Regions from separate parts of the Streptomyces sp. NPDC090022 genome, predicted to be linked through region 1. Evidence: riboswitches for the same ligand, from Rfam matches in the RefSeq annotation. Region 1 holds a riboswitch; the other holds the start of a gene.
What was found. Region 1 has a riboswitch for glycine ahead of gcvT (glycine cleavage system aminomethyltransferase GcvT). Riboswitches for the same ligand answer to the same signal wherever they lie in the genome.
Positions count from the first base shown of each region.

Region 1 (5,553 bases):
GAGTGGCGCTGGTAAATGCGGTTGACGAACCGGTGATGGGCAGGGACTGACCTGCTCTTGGTGGGGGAGTCTTCATCGGTCGCTCGATCAGCCGCCAGCCCCGCAGATGAATGGATGCGCAACCGTGATGTGACGGTCCGGTTCCCGTTATCCGGACTGTGTTGACGGCTCAGCGGAGCACAACCGTCCGTTCGGTGCGGAACCGGACATCATGCCCAAGTGCCGTTACCCGCATGCACTTTGGGCATCCGAGACGGGTTAAATCCGGACAACGCAAAGGCCGCACGGAACAGTTGTTCCGTGCGGCCTCGTCCGCGATGCGGTCGGTCCGTCCCGCTCCGTGGTCAGTAGGCGGGGGCGTGTCCCTCGCGGTCGTAGAACGGGCGCGTCTGGGCGCGCAGCCACATCGCGACGGGGTCGTGCTCGTCCGCCAGCGCGACGGTGCACACCGGGACGCCCTCGGGCACCGTGCCCACCGACTGGCGCATCATCTCGCGCACCGCCTCCAGCGCGGCGGGCGAGGTGTCGTACAGGTCGAGGCCGACCGCGAGGTACGGCGTCCCGACGGCCGGCTGCACCCAGCAGCGGCGCAGCGAGCGGACCGCGGGGGTGCGGTGGGCGTGCTGGGTGAGCAGTCCGTAGAACTGCGGCAGCTCCAGGGCCGGCTCGGACAGCCGCAGCGGACCGGCCGGCATCCGGTCCAGACCGGTGGCGATCCGGCGCAGGTCGGCCCAGGGGATGCCCAGTCCCCCGCCCTGGGCGTGCGGGTTGAGCCACAGGCCCCAGCGGTCGGGGTAGAGGGCGCGGGCGACGTCCCGGCCCGTGACGACCTCGTACCCCCGGTTCCAGCCACTGGCGGCGAGCTCCTGCGGGGAGGTCACGCAGGGCGCGTACCCGAGGCCGTCGACCTCCATGCCGCCGTACTGGGCGTCGGGGGACCCCGGCTGCCCGTGCCAGAGCAGCATCCACAGCCGGCCCTCGGCGAGCGAGTGCAGCAAGGACTCGTAACTGTCGTAGCGCCCGGGGGTCACCTGGCGCATCATGTGCTCGACCTGCCCGGCCGCGGCCGTGCCTGACGCACTCACCCGGAACCCCTCTTCGCCTCTTCGTCCGCCCTCGCCACGCAATGAAACCAGCTTAAGCCGAGCTAGGGAGTGTAGAAGGGGCGCACGCGTGTTTGGAGGTAGTCGACGACCGGGTCGTCGGCCGCGTCGAGCAGGATCAACTGCACCGGCCAGGGCGGGCGGACGCGGCCGAGGGCGCGGCCGAGGGCTTCCAGCGGCGCGTTGCGCGTGTCGGGATCCCAGCCCAGCATGCGGACACCGATGTAGAGCTCGGGCTCCCCGCCCTCGACGCTGGCCAGGCAGCGGTACGCGCCGGCCACCACGCCGCTGGCGCGGAACTCCTCGGCGGCGGCGGCCAGGAAGTCCACCGGGTCCTCCTGCCAGTCGGGCTCGAAGAGCCGTACCCGGCCACCGGTGGCCGGCCCGTCCAGCGGGGTCCGGCCGCCGCGGCACAGCTCCGCGACGGCGGGCGGGGGCAGCGGGACCCCGACGGCGCCCTCGGGATTGACGGCGATGCCCAGTTGCGGGGGCAGGCCCCGCGCGAACTCGACGGCGGGGGCGACCGCGAAGTCCATGGCGGCGGCGACGCAGATCTGGAACTGCGCCTGGGAGCTGTAGACGGGCACGTACGCGGCGCCGCCGATGTCCATCGTCGGCAGGGTCAGGTCGGGGCTGTCCGGACCACCGCCCGCGGGCAGCGGGATCCACAGCCGGCTGCGGCCGAGCACCTCCAGGATCCGCCCGCCGGCGTCCGGGACGCCGAGCGAGGCGCCGAGCACCTCTTCCAGCTCGTTGGCCGGCCAGCCGTTGCCCTGCCCGTGCATCGCGTTGCCCTCCGTGCGCCCGTCCGCCTGTCCGTGTCCCTGCCACGGTCCCTGCCAGGCCGAGATTAGTGGGTACGCGCCGCCTCCCGCGCCGCGGGGACGGGGCGGCCCGCTCCCGCCCGCCGCGCCGCGCGGCCCGTACAGCCCAGCCCAGCTCAGCGCTCAGCGCTCAGCGCTCAGCGCTCAGCGCTCCGGGGCGAACGCGATCCGGTCGATACGGGACGCGGCCGCCCGGTCCAGCAGGACCGCCGAGGCGCAGCCGGCCGGGAGCCGGCCCGATTCCGCCGCGCGCAGCAGCCGGGTGGCCGCCCCGCGGTGCCGGGCGAAGGCGTACGCCGAGACGCCCCGGCCCCGGGCGGCCTGCCCGGCGAGGGCCTCCTCGGGCGTGGCGTCGAGCAGCAGCAGGTGCAGGGCGCGGGCGCGGCGCCGCGCGGCCCGGGTGAGCAGGGCCCGGACCCATGCCTGGGTCCCGCAGTCGTGGACCACGACCGAGGCGCCGGAGCGGACCGCCCGCCACAGGCCCGCGTAGTGCGCGACGCGGACCGCGGGGCGGTAGACGGCGTACGGCAGGAAGGCGGGCATCCGGGCCTCCCAGCGCTCCCGGACGTCCTGGGAGTCGATGCCGCCGCCGGGGACCGCCCGCTTGATCAGCGTGCTCTTGCCGCCGCCGGGCAGCCCGGAGACCACGACGATGTCGCCACCGGCGAAGGTGAGCCGCGCGGGCCCGCGGGCGCCGCGGCCGTGACCGTGCCCGCGCAGGTCGCGCACGGCCGGACGGACGCCGGCGGCGGCACCGGCGGCACCGGCCGTGGCGGCATGACCGGCGGCCCCGGCCGCACCGGCCGTGGCGGCGGCTCCGGCGGCGACGGCGCGCGCACGGGCGCCGGGCGGCAGCGCCCGGAGCGCTTCGCGCTCACCGCGCGCGGGCTGCACGGGCACGCCGCCGGCGGCCGCGACGGGCCTTCCGCGCAGCTCCGCGAGTCCGAATCTCCACACAGTGATCGCCTCCCCGGGTCGGGTCCCTGGACCCCATGCCCACTGAGTGTAAAGAGACGGTAATCCGGACCGTCCCGGTTCCGGACGGGAGCGTACGGATCCGCGACGGCGGACCGTACTCCTTTTCGGACCCGGACCCCCATTCCCACCCGGCCCGTGCAATGATGTGCGCCATCTGGACACCCAACTGCATACAGGCCGCTTGAATCCGCGCGGGAGAGTCCCGTCGGCCGTACGGCAGGCGGGCGCCGAAGGAGCAAGAACCTCCCTTGAATCTCTCAGGCCCCGTACCGCGTGGATGAGGCAGATCTGAAAAGCGGGCCACGCCGTCGCCGGACGGTCAAGGCCCCACCCAAGGTGCAAGCCGGGAAATCCGCCACGCGCGGATTCCGGCGAACCTCTCAGGTTCCGATGACAGATGGGGAGGATCGTCCTCGTCATGTCATGTCGATGTCCTGTCGATGCCCCCCTGGGACCCTGGGAGCCGTACCGATGAGCAATGCCCCCCGTCTGACCGCCCTCGATGCGCTGCACCGCTCGCTCGGTGCGACCATGACCGACTTCGCGGGCTGGGACATGCCGCTGCGGTACGGGAGCGAGCGCGACGAGCACACGGCCGTCCGCACCAAGGCCGGCCTCTTCGACCTCTCGCACATGGGCGAGATCACCCTGACCGGCCCGGAGGCCGTCAAGGCCCTCGACCACGCGCTGGTGGGCAACATCTCCACCGTGGGCGTCGGCCGAGCCCGCTACACGCACATCTGCCAGGAGGACGGCGGCATCCTGGACGACCTGATCGTCTACCGCCTGGCCGAGACCGAGTACATGGTCGTCGCCAACGCCTCCAACGCCCAGGTGGTCCTCGACGCGCTGACCGAGCGGGCGGCGGGCTTCGACACCGAGGTCCGCGACGACCGCGACGCGTACGCGCTGATCGCGGTGCAGGGCCCGGAGTCCCCCGGCATCCTGGCCTCGCTCACCGACGCCGACCTGGACGGCCTGAAGTACTACGCCGGCCTGCCCGGCACCGTCGCCGGCGTGCCCGCGCTGATCGCGCGCACCGGCTACACCGGCGAGGACGGCTTTGAGCTGTTCGTCTCCCCCGAGCACGCGGTGGAGCTGTGGCAGGCGCTGACCAAGGCGGGCGAGGGCGTGGGCCTGGTGCCGTGCGGGCTGTCCTGCCGCGACACGCTGCGCCTGGAGGCCGGCATGCCGCTGTACGGCCACGAGCTGACCACCGCGCTGACCCCCTTCGACGCGGGTCTGGGCCGGGTCGTGAAGTTCGAGAAGGAGGGCGACTTCGTCGGGCGCGCCGCCCTGGAGGCCGCCGCCGAGCGCGCGGCGTCCACGGCCCCCCGCAAGCTGGTCGGCCTGATCGCCGAGGGCCGCCGGGTCCCGCGCGCCGGCTTCCCGGTCGTCGTCGGCGGCGAGGTCGTCGGCGAGGTCACCTCGGGCGCCCCCTCCCCGACCCTGGGCAAGCCGATCGCGATGGCGTACGTGGACGCGGAGCACGCCGCGCCCGGCACCTCCGGCGTCGGCGTGGACATTCGCGGTACGCATGAGCCGTACGAGGTCGTGGCTCTGCCCTTCTACAAGCGGCAGAAGTGACGATTTCCCCGCCGGGATCCGTCCGTCACTCCGTCTCACTCCGCAAGACCACTGTTCATCAGCACTCCCCCGCATCCAGGAGAATCAGGTCATGAGCAACCCCCAGCAGCTGCGTTACAGCAAGGAGCACGAGTGGCTGTCGGCCGCCGAGGACGGCGTCGCGACGGTCGGCATCACCGAGTTCGCGGCCACCGCGCTCGGTGACGTCGTCTACGCCCAGCTCCCCGAAGTCGGCGACACCGTGACCGCGGGCGAGACCTGTGGCGAGCTGGAGTCGACCAAGTCGGTCAGCGACCTGTACTCCCCGGTCACCGGCGAGGTCGTCGAGTCCAACCAGGACGTCGTGGACGACCCGGCGCTGGTGAACTCCGCCCCGTTCGAGGGCGGCTGGCTGTTCAAGGTGCGTATCGCGGAGGAGCCGGCCGACCTGCTCTCCGCCGAGGAGTACGCCGACCTGACCAAGTCCGGCAACTGACCCCAGGGGACCGAAGATGTCTGTACTGAACACCCCTCTCCACGAGCTCGACCCGGACGTCGCCGCCGCCGTCGACGCCGAACTCGTGCGCCAGCAGTCGACCCTGGAAATGATCGCGTCGGAGAACTTCGCTCCGGTCGCCGTCATGGAGGCCCAGGGCTCGGTCCTGACGAACAAGTACGCCGAGGGCTACCCCGGCCGCCGCTACTACGGCGGCTGCGAGCACGTCGACGTGGTCGAGCAGATCGCGATCGACCGCATCAAGGCGCTGTTCGGCGCCGAGGCCGCCAACGTGCAGCCCCACTCGGGCGCGCAGGCGAACGCCGCCGCGATGTTCGCGCTGCTCAAGCCGGGCGACACGATCATGGGCCTGAACCTGGCCCACGGTGGTCACCTGACCCACGGCATGAAGATCAACTTCTCCGGCAAGCTCTACAACGTGGTCCCGTACCACGTCGACGAGACCGGCCAGGTGGACATGGCCGAGGTCGAGCGCCTGGCCAAGGAGTCCAAGCCGCAGCTGATCGTCGCCGGCTGGTCGGCGTACCCGCGCCAGCTGGACTTCGCCGCCTTCCGCCGCATCGCG
Region 1 covers NZ_JBIVFN010000013.1:118,127-123,679, reverse strand. Annotated here, with positions in the region: gene ACIPXB_RS22785 (enhanced serine sensitivity protein SseB C-terminal domain-containing protein) at 345-1,085, opposite strand; gene ACIPXB_RS22780 (enhanced serine sensitivity protein SseB) at 1,148-1,888, opposite strand; gene ACIPXB_RS22775 (AAA family ATPase) at 2,072-2,782, opposite strand; glycine riboswitch at 3,088-3,187, shown strand; gene gcvT (glycine cleavage system aminomethyltransferase GcvT) at 3,377-4,492, shown strand; gene gcvH (glycine cleavage system protein GcvH) at 4,584-4,967, shown strand; gene glyA (serine hydroxymethyltransferase) at 4,984-5,553, shown strand, end outside.

Region 2 (5,553 bases), on a different contig from region 1:
GCGGGCGACGGGGGAGCGGCTGCGGGCCGACATCAGGGCGGTCACGGGACTGAGCGGTTCGGTGGGGCTGGCCGGCTCCAAGATGCTGGCCAAGGTGGCCTCCGAGGAGGCCAAACCGGACGGACTGCTGCTGATCGAGCCGGGCACGGAGCGGGAGCTGCTCGCGCCGATGCCCGTACGGACGCTGCCGGGCGTGGGCCCGGCCACGGGCGAGCACCTGCGGCGGGCCGGGATCACCACGGTGGGGGAGCTGGCCGAGGCCGGCGAGGACGAGCTGGTGCGGATGCTGGGGCGGGCGCACGGGGTCGCGCTGTACCGCATGGCGCTGGGGCTCGACGACCGGGCGGTGGTGGCCGAGCGGGACGCCAAGTCGGTGTCGGTCGAGGACACCTTCGACGTGGATCTGCACGACCGGGTGCGGATCAGGGGCGAGGTGCAGCGACTGGCGGAACGGTGCGTGCGGCGGCTGCGGGACTCGGGGCACTCGGGGCGGACGATCGTGCTGAAGGTGCGCCGGTACGACTTCTCGACGCTGACCCGTTCGGAGACGCTGCGCGGGCCCACCGACGACCCCGCGGTGGTCCGCGAGGCGGCGGCCCGGCTGCTGGAGGCGGTGGACACCACGGGCGGCGTACGGCTGCTGGGCGTGGGGGTCTCGGGGCTGGCGGACTACACCCAGGAGGACCTGTTCGCCCAGGCGGAGGCCGAAGCGGAGGCGGAGGCCCGGGCCGAGGCGGACGCCCGGGCGGAGGCGGAAGCCCGGGCGGAGGCCGAGGCGGCGGCAGCGGCCCTGGCCGGCCTTGGCGGGGCGTCCGGGGCAGCCGGGGCGCCGGTGGCTCCTGGGGCAGCCTCAGGGGCGGCTGGGGCGGCTGTGGCGGCCCGGGCGGGGGAGTCCGGCCCTCCGGAGCCCGGGGCGCCCCCGGAGCGGCGCTGGATGGCCGGCAGCGACGTACGGCACGCGGTGTACGGGGCCGGGTGGGTGCAGGGCAGCGGCGTCGGCCGGGTCACGGTGCGGTTCGAGCAGCCGGGATCGCCGCCCGGCCGGGTGCGGACCTTCCGGGTGGACGACCCGGAACTGCGGCCCTCGGACCCCCTCCCGCTCCCGGGCCTGCCACCCGGACCGGACCGGGCCGCCCCCTGAGGGCCGGCGGCGCCCGCGGCGGCCCGCGCCGGCCAGCGGGCCGGCGCACGCCTACGCCCGCGCCGGCCCGCCGGCCGAGGTCGGCGTCGTTCGCCGGCCGGGGTCAGCCCTCCCCGTCGCCCGCCAGGCGGCCGAAGTCGCGCTGGAAGTCGCTGGGGAGCGCCACGTCCAGGCCGTAGTGGTGGTAGAGCTGGAGCTCCTGCTCCGGTGAGAGGTGGCGGCCGACCCCGAAGTCCGGAGCGTCCTTGATCAGGGAGCGTTCGAAGGGCACCCGGAGGGTGTCGTTCACCAGCTCACTGGGCTCCAGCGGGACGAACGCGTCCCTGCTGAAGAGCCCCGTCCGTACGGCTGCCCACTCCGGCACACCCGTGGCGTCGTCGAGGTAGACCTCGTCCACCGTGCCGATCTTGGCACCGTTGCGGTCGTACGCCTTGCGGCCGATCAGGCTGCGCGGATCGATGTCGGTCTGCACGGTCCCTCCAACGGGTCGCAACTCCTCCGTAATGACTACAAAAGGGCAAATCCGGAGCGAGGGCCACTCGAGGGAGGCCCCAGAAGCTCGCTGGTAGGCTGGGTGACGGCTGTTGACCCTGTGCGGGAGAGTCCTCCGAGTGAGCATGACGTGAGCGCGATGCGAGCACGACGTGAACACGGCGGAGGCGCCGAAGGAGCAAATCCTCCCCGGAATCTCTCAGGCAGACGTACCGCACGGACGAGGCCACTCTGGAAAGCAGGGGTGGGCGTCGGACCCGCACTACCGATTCCCCTCCCTCACCGACGGTGAAAACCGGACCTCCACGGGCGACCCCCAGGCGGACCGGTGAAGCTCTCAGGTTGAGATGACAGAGGGGGAGGCCGTCCGGGTGCCCGCGCCGTGGTGCCCCTCGCAGGTCGTACGACCAGGAGGCCTCCGTACATGACCGCCAACCGCATTCCGCTCTCCCAGCTGGAGCGAGGCATCCCCTTCGAGCAGCGCCACATCGGGCCGGACGCCGCGGCCCAGGCGAAGATGCTCGCCCAGGTCGGCTACGGCTCCCTGGACGAACTCACCGCCGCCGCGGTGCCGGATGTGATCAAGAGCGCCGAGGCCCTGGACCTCCCCGGCGCCCGCACCGAGGCCGAGGTGCTCGCCGAACTGCGTTCGCTGGCCGACCGCAACCAGGTCCTGTCCTCGATGATCGGTCTCGGCTACTACGGGACGTTCACCCCGCCGGTGATCCTGCGCAACGTCATGGAGAACCCGGCCTGGTACACGGCGTACACGCCCTACCAGCCGGAGATCTCCCAGGGCCGTCTGGAGGCGCTGCTCAACTTCCAGACCGTCGTCGCCGACCTCACCGGCCTGCCGACCTCCGGCGCCTCCCTCCTCGACGAGGGCACCGCGGCCGCCGAGGCCATGACGCTGGCCCGCCGCGTGGGCAAGGTCAAGGGCGGGGTCTTCCTCGTCGACGCCGACGCCCTGCCGCAGACCATCGCCGTGATCCGGACCCGCGCCGAACCGACCGGTGTCGAGGTCGTCGTCGCCGACCTGTCCGAAGGCATCCCGGCGGAGATCGCCGAGCGCGGCGTCTTCGGCGTGCTGGTGCAGTACCCGGGCGCCTCCGGTGCCGTCCGCGACATCAAGCCGGTCATCGACCGGGCGCACGAGCTCGGGGCGATCGTCACGGTCGCCGCCGACCTGCTCGCCCTGACCCTGCTGACCTCGCCCGGCGAGCTCGGCGCGGACATCGCGGTGGGCACCACCCAGCGCTTCGGCGTCCCGATGGGCTTCGGCGGCCCGCACGCCGGCTACATGGCCGTCCAGGACAAGCACGCGCGTTCCCTGCCCGGCCGCCTGGTCGGCGTCTCCGTCGACGCCGACGGCAACAAGGCGTACCGCCTGGCCCTGCAGACCCGCGAGCAGCACATCCGCCGCGAGAAGGCCACCAGCAACATCTGCACCGCGCAGGTGCTGCTCGCCGTCATGGCCGGCATGTACGCCGTCTACCACGGCCCCGAGGGCCTGAAGACGATCGCCCGCCGCACCCACCGCTACGCCGCCCTGCTCGCCGCCGGTCTGACCGCCGGCGGGGTCGAGGTGGTCCACGGCGCGTACTTCGACACCCTCACCGCCCGGGTGCCCGGCAAGGCCGCCGAGGTCGTCGCCGCCGCCCGCGAGGCCGGGGTCAACCTGTACGGGGCCGACGCCGACCACGTCCTCGTCTCCTGCGACGAGACCACCCTGCGCGCCGACATCGAGGCCGTCTGGGCCGCCTTCGGCGTGAGCGCCGACATCGAGGCGCTGGACGCGAGCGCCGCCGACGCGCTGCCCGAGGGCCTGCTGCGCTCGGACGCGTACCTGACGCACCCGGTCTTCCACCAGCACCGCTCCGAGACCGCGATGCTGCGCTACCTGCGCAAGCTCGCGGACAAGGACTACGCGCTGGACCGCGGCATGATCCCGCTGGGCTCCTGCACCATGAAGCTCAACGCGACCACCGAGATGGAGCCGGTCACCTGGCCCGAGTTCGGCCAGCTGCACCCCTTCGCGCCGATCGACCAGGCCCAGGGCTACGCCACGCTCATCAACGAGCTGGAGGAACGTCTCTGCGAGGTCACCGGCTACGACAAGGTCTCCATCCAGCCCAACGCCGGCTCCCAGGGTGAGCTCGCCGGCCTGCTGGCCGTGCGCGCCTACCACCGCGCCAACGGCGACGAGCAGCGCACGATCTGCCTGATCCCGTCCTCCGCGCACGGCACCAACGCCGCGTCCGCCGTGATGGCCGGCATGAAGGTCGTCGTCGTCAAGACCGCCGACGACGGCGAGGTCGACGCCGCGGACCTGCGCGCCAAGATCGAGCAGTACCGCGACGAGCTCGCCGTCCTGATGATCACCTACCCGTCCACCCACGGCGTCTTCGAGGAGCACGTCGCCGAGATCTGCGGTCTCGTGCACGACGCCGGCGGCCAGGTGTACGTGGACGGCGCCAACCTCAACGCCCTGGTGGGCCTGGCCAAGCCGGGTCACTTCGGCGGCGACGTCTCGCACCTGAACCTGCACAAGACGTTCTGCATCCCGCACGGTGGCGGCGGCCCGGGCGTCGGCCCGGTCGGTGTCCGGGCGCACCTCGCCCCGTACCTGCCCAACCACCCGCTCCAGCCGACCGCCGGCCCGGAGACGGGCGTCGGCCCGATCTCGGCGGCGCCGTGGGGTTCGGCCGGCATCCTGCCGATCTCCTGGTCGTACGTACGCCTCATGGGTGGCGAGGGCCTCAAGCGCGCCACCCAGGTGGCCGTGCTCGGCGCGAACTACATCGCCAAGCGCCTGGAGCCGCACTACCCGGTGCTCTACACCGGCCCCGGCGGTCTGGTCGCCCACGAGTGCATCATCGACCTGCGCCCGCTGTCGAAGGCGACCGGCGTCTCCGTCGACGACATCGCCAAGCGTCTGATCGACTACGGCTTCCACGCGCCGACGATGTCGTTCCCGGTGGCCGGCACGCTGATGATCGAGCCGACGGAGTCCGAGGACCTCGTCGAGATCGACCGCTTCTGCGACGCCATGATCGCCATCCGCGGCGAGATCGAGAAGGTCGCCTCCGGCGTCTGGCCGGCCGGGGACAACCCGCTGGCCAACGCCCCGCACACCGCGGCGGCGCTGGGCGGCGAGTGGAACCACCCGTACACCCGTGACGAGGCGGTCTTCCCGGGCACCGTGGTCGCGGCCGAGAAGTACTGGCCGCCGGTGCGCCGTATCGACGGTGCCTTCGGCGACCGCAACCTGGTCTGCTCGTGCCCGCCGCTGGACGAGTACGACAACTGATCCGAGCGCCCGGTAGCCGGGGCGCATGACACAGGGGCCGGTCCGGGAGTCTCCTCCCGGACCGGCCCCTGTGGCGTCGGCCGGTGCCGCGGCGCCGTCAGGCCGCCGCGAGCGGCCGGTGCGGCGCGATGATCTGGCCGTCCGGCAGCAGCTCACCGGTGTCCTCGAAGAGCAGGACGCCGTTGCACAGCAGGCTCCAGCCCTGTTCCGGGTGGTTCGCCACAGGCAGCGCGGCCTCCCTGTCGGCGGATTCGGCTGATGGACAGGCAGGCTGGTGCTGGCACATGGATGCGTTCTTTCGCTGCGGTGTGGTCTGTGTGCTGCGGCTCGGTGCGTGATTCATGGCCGCCCCCCGTATCAATCTCTTGGTGTGGTCAGGATCCCAGTGTTGCCCTACGGACTTGCGTCCGCATGGATTTCCCGGCAGCTGTCCTCTGAGATTGATGACGCATCACTCGTGCGGGCGGTTCAGCCCAACTCCCCTGTCATTTCGGGTGGTTCGGGCCTGGTCCCAGCGGACTAGGCCGAATGGGTCAACCGGGTCAGGCCCCCGTCCGGGGACGGTCAGGCGGCCGGCGCGGCCAGCGAGGGCGGCACCGGAGGGATGGGC
Region 2 covers NZ_JBIVFN010000042.1:22,892-28,444, reverse strand. Annotated here, with positions in the region: gene ACIPXB_RS36515 (DNA polymerase IV) at 1-1,141, shown strand, start outside; gene ACIPXB_RS36510 (PRC-barrel domain-containing protein) at 1,245-1,613, opposite strand; glycine riboswitch at 1,727-1,858, shown strand; gene gcvP (aminomethyl-transferring glycine dehydrogenase) at 2,058-4,943, shown strand; gene ACIPXB_RS36500 (DUF5999 family protein) at 5,041-5,229, opposite strand; gene ACIPXB_RS36495 (hypothetical protein) at 5,508-5,553, opposite strand, start outside.
Region 2: linked by a shared signal. The riboswitch ahead of gcvP (aminomethyl-transferring glycine dehydrogenase) and the one ahead of gcvT (glycine cleavage system aminomethyltransferase GcvT) in region 1 are both predicted to bind glycine.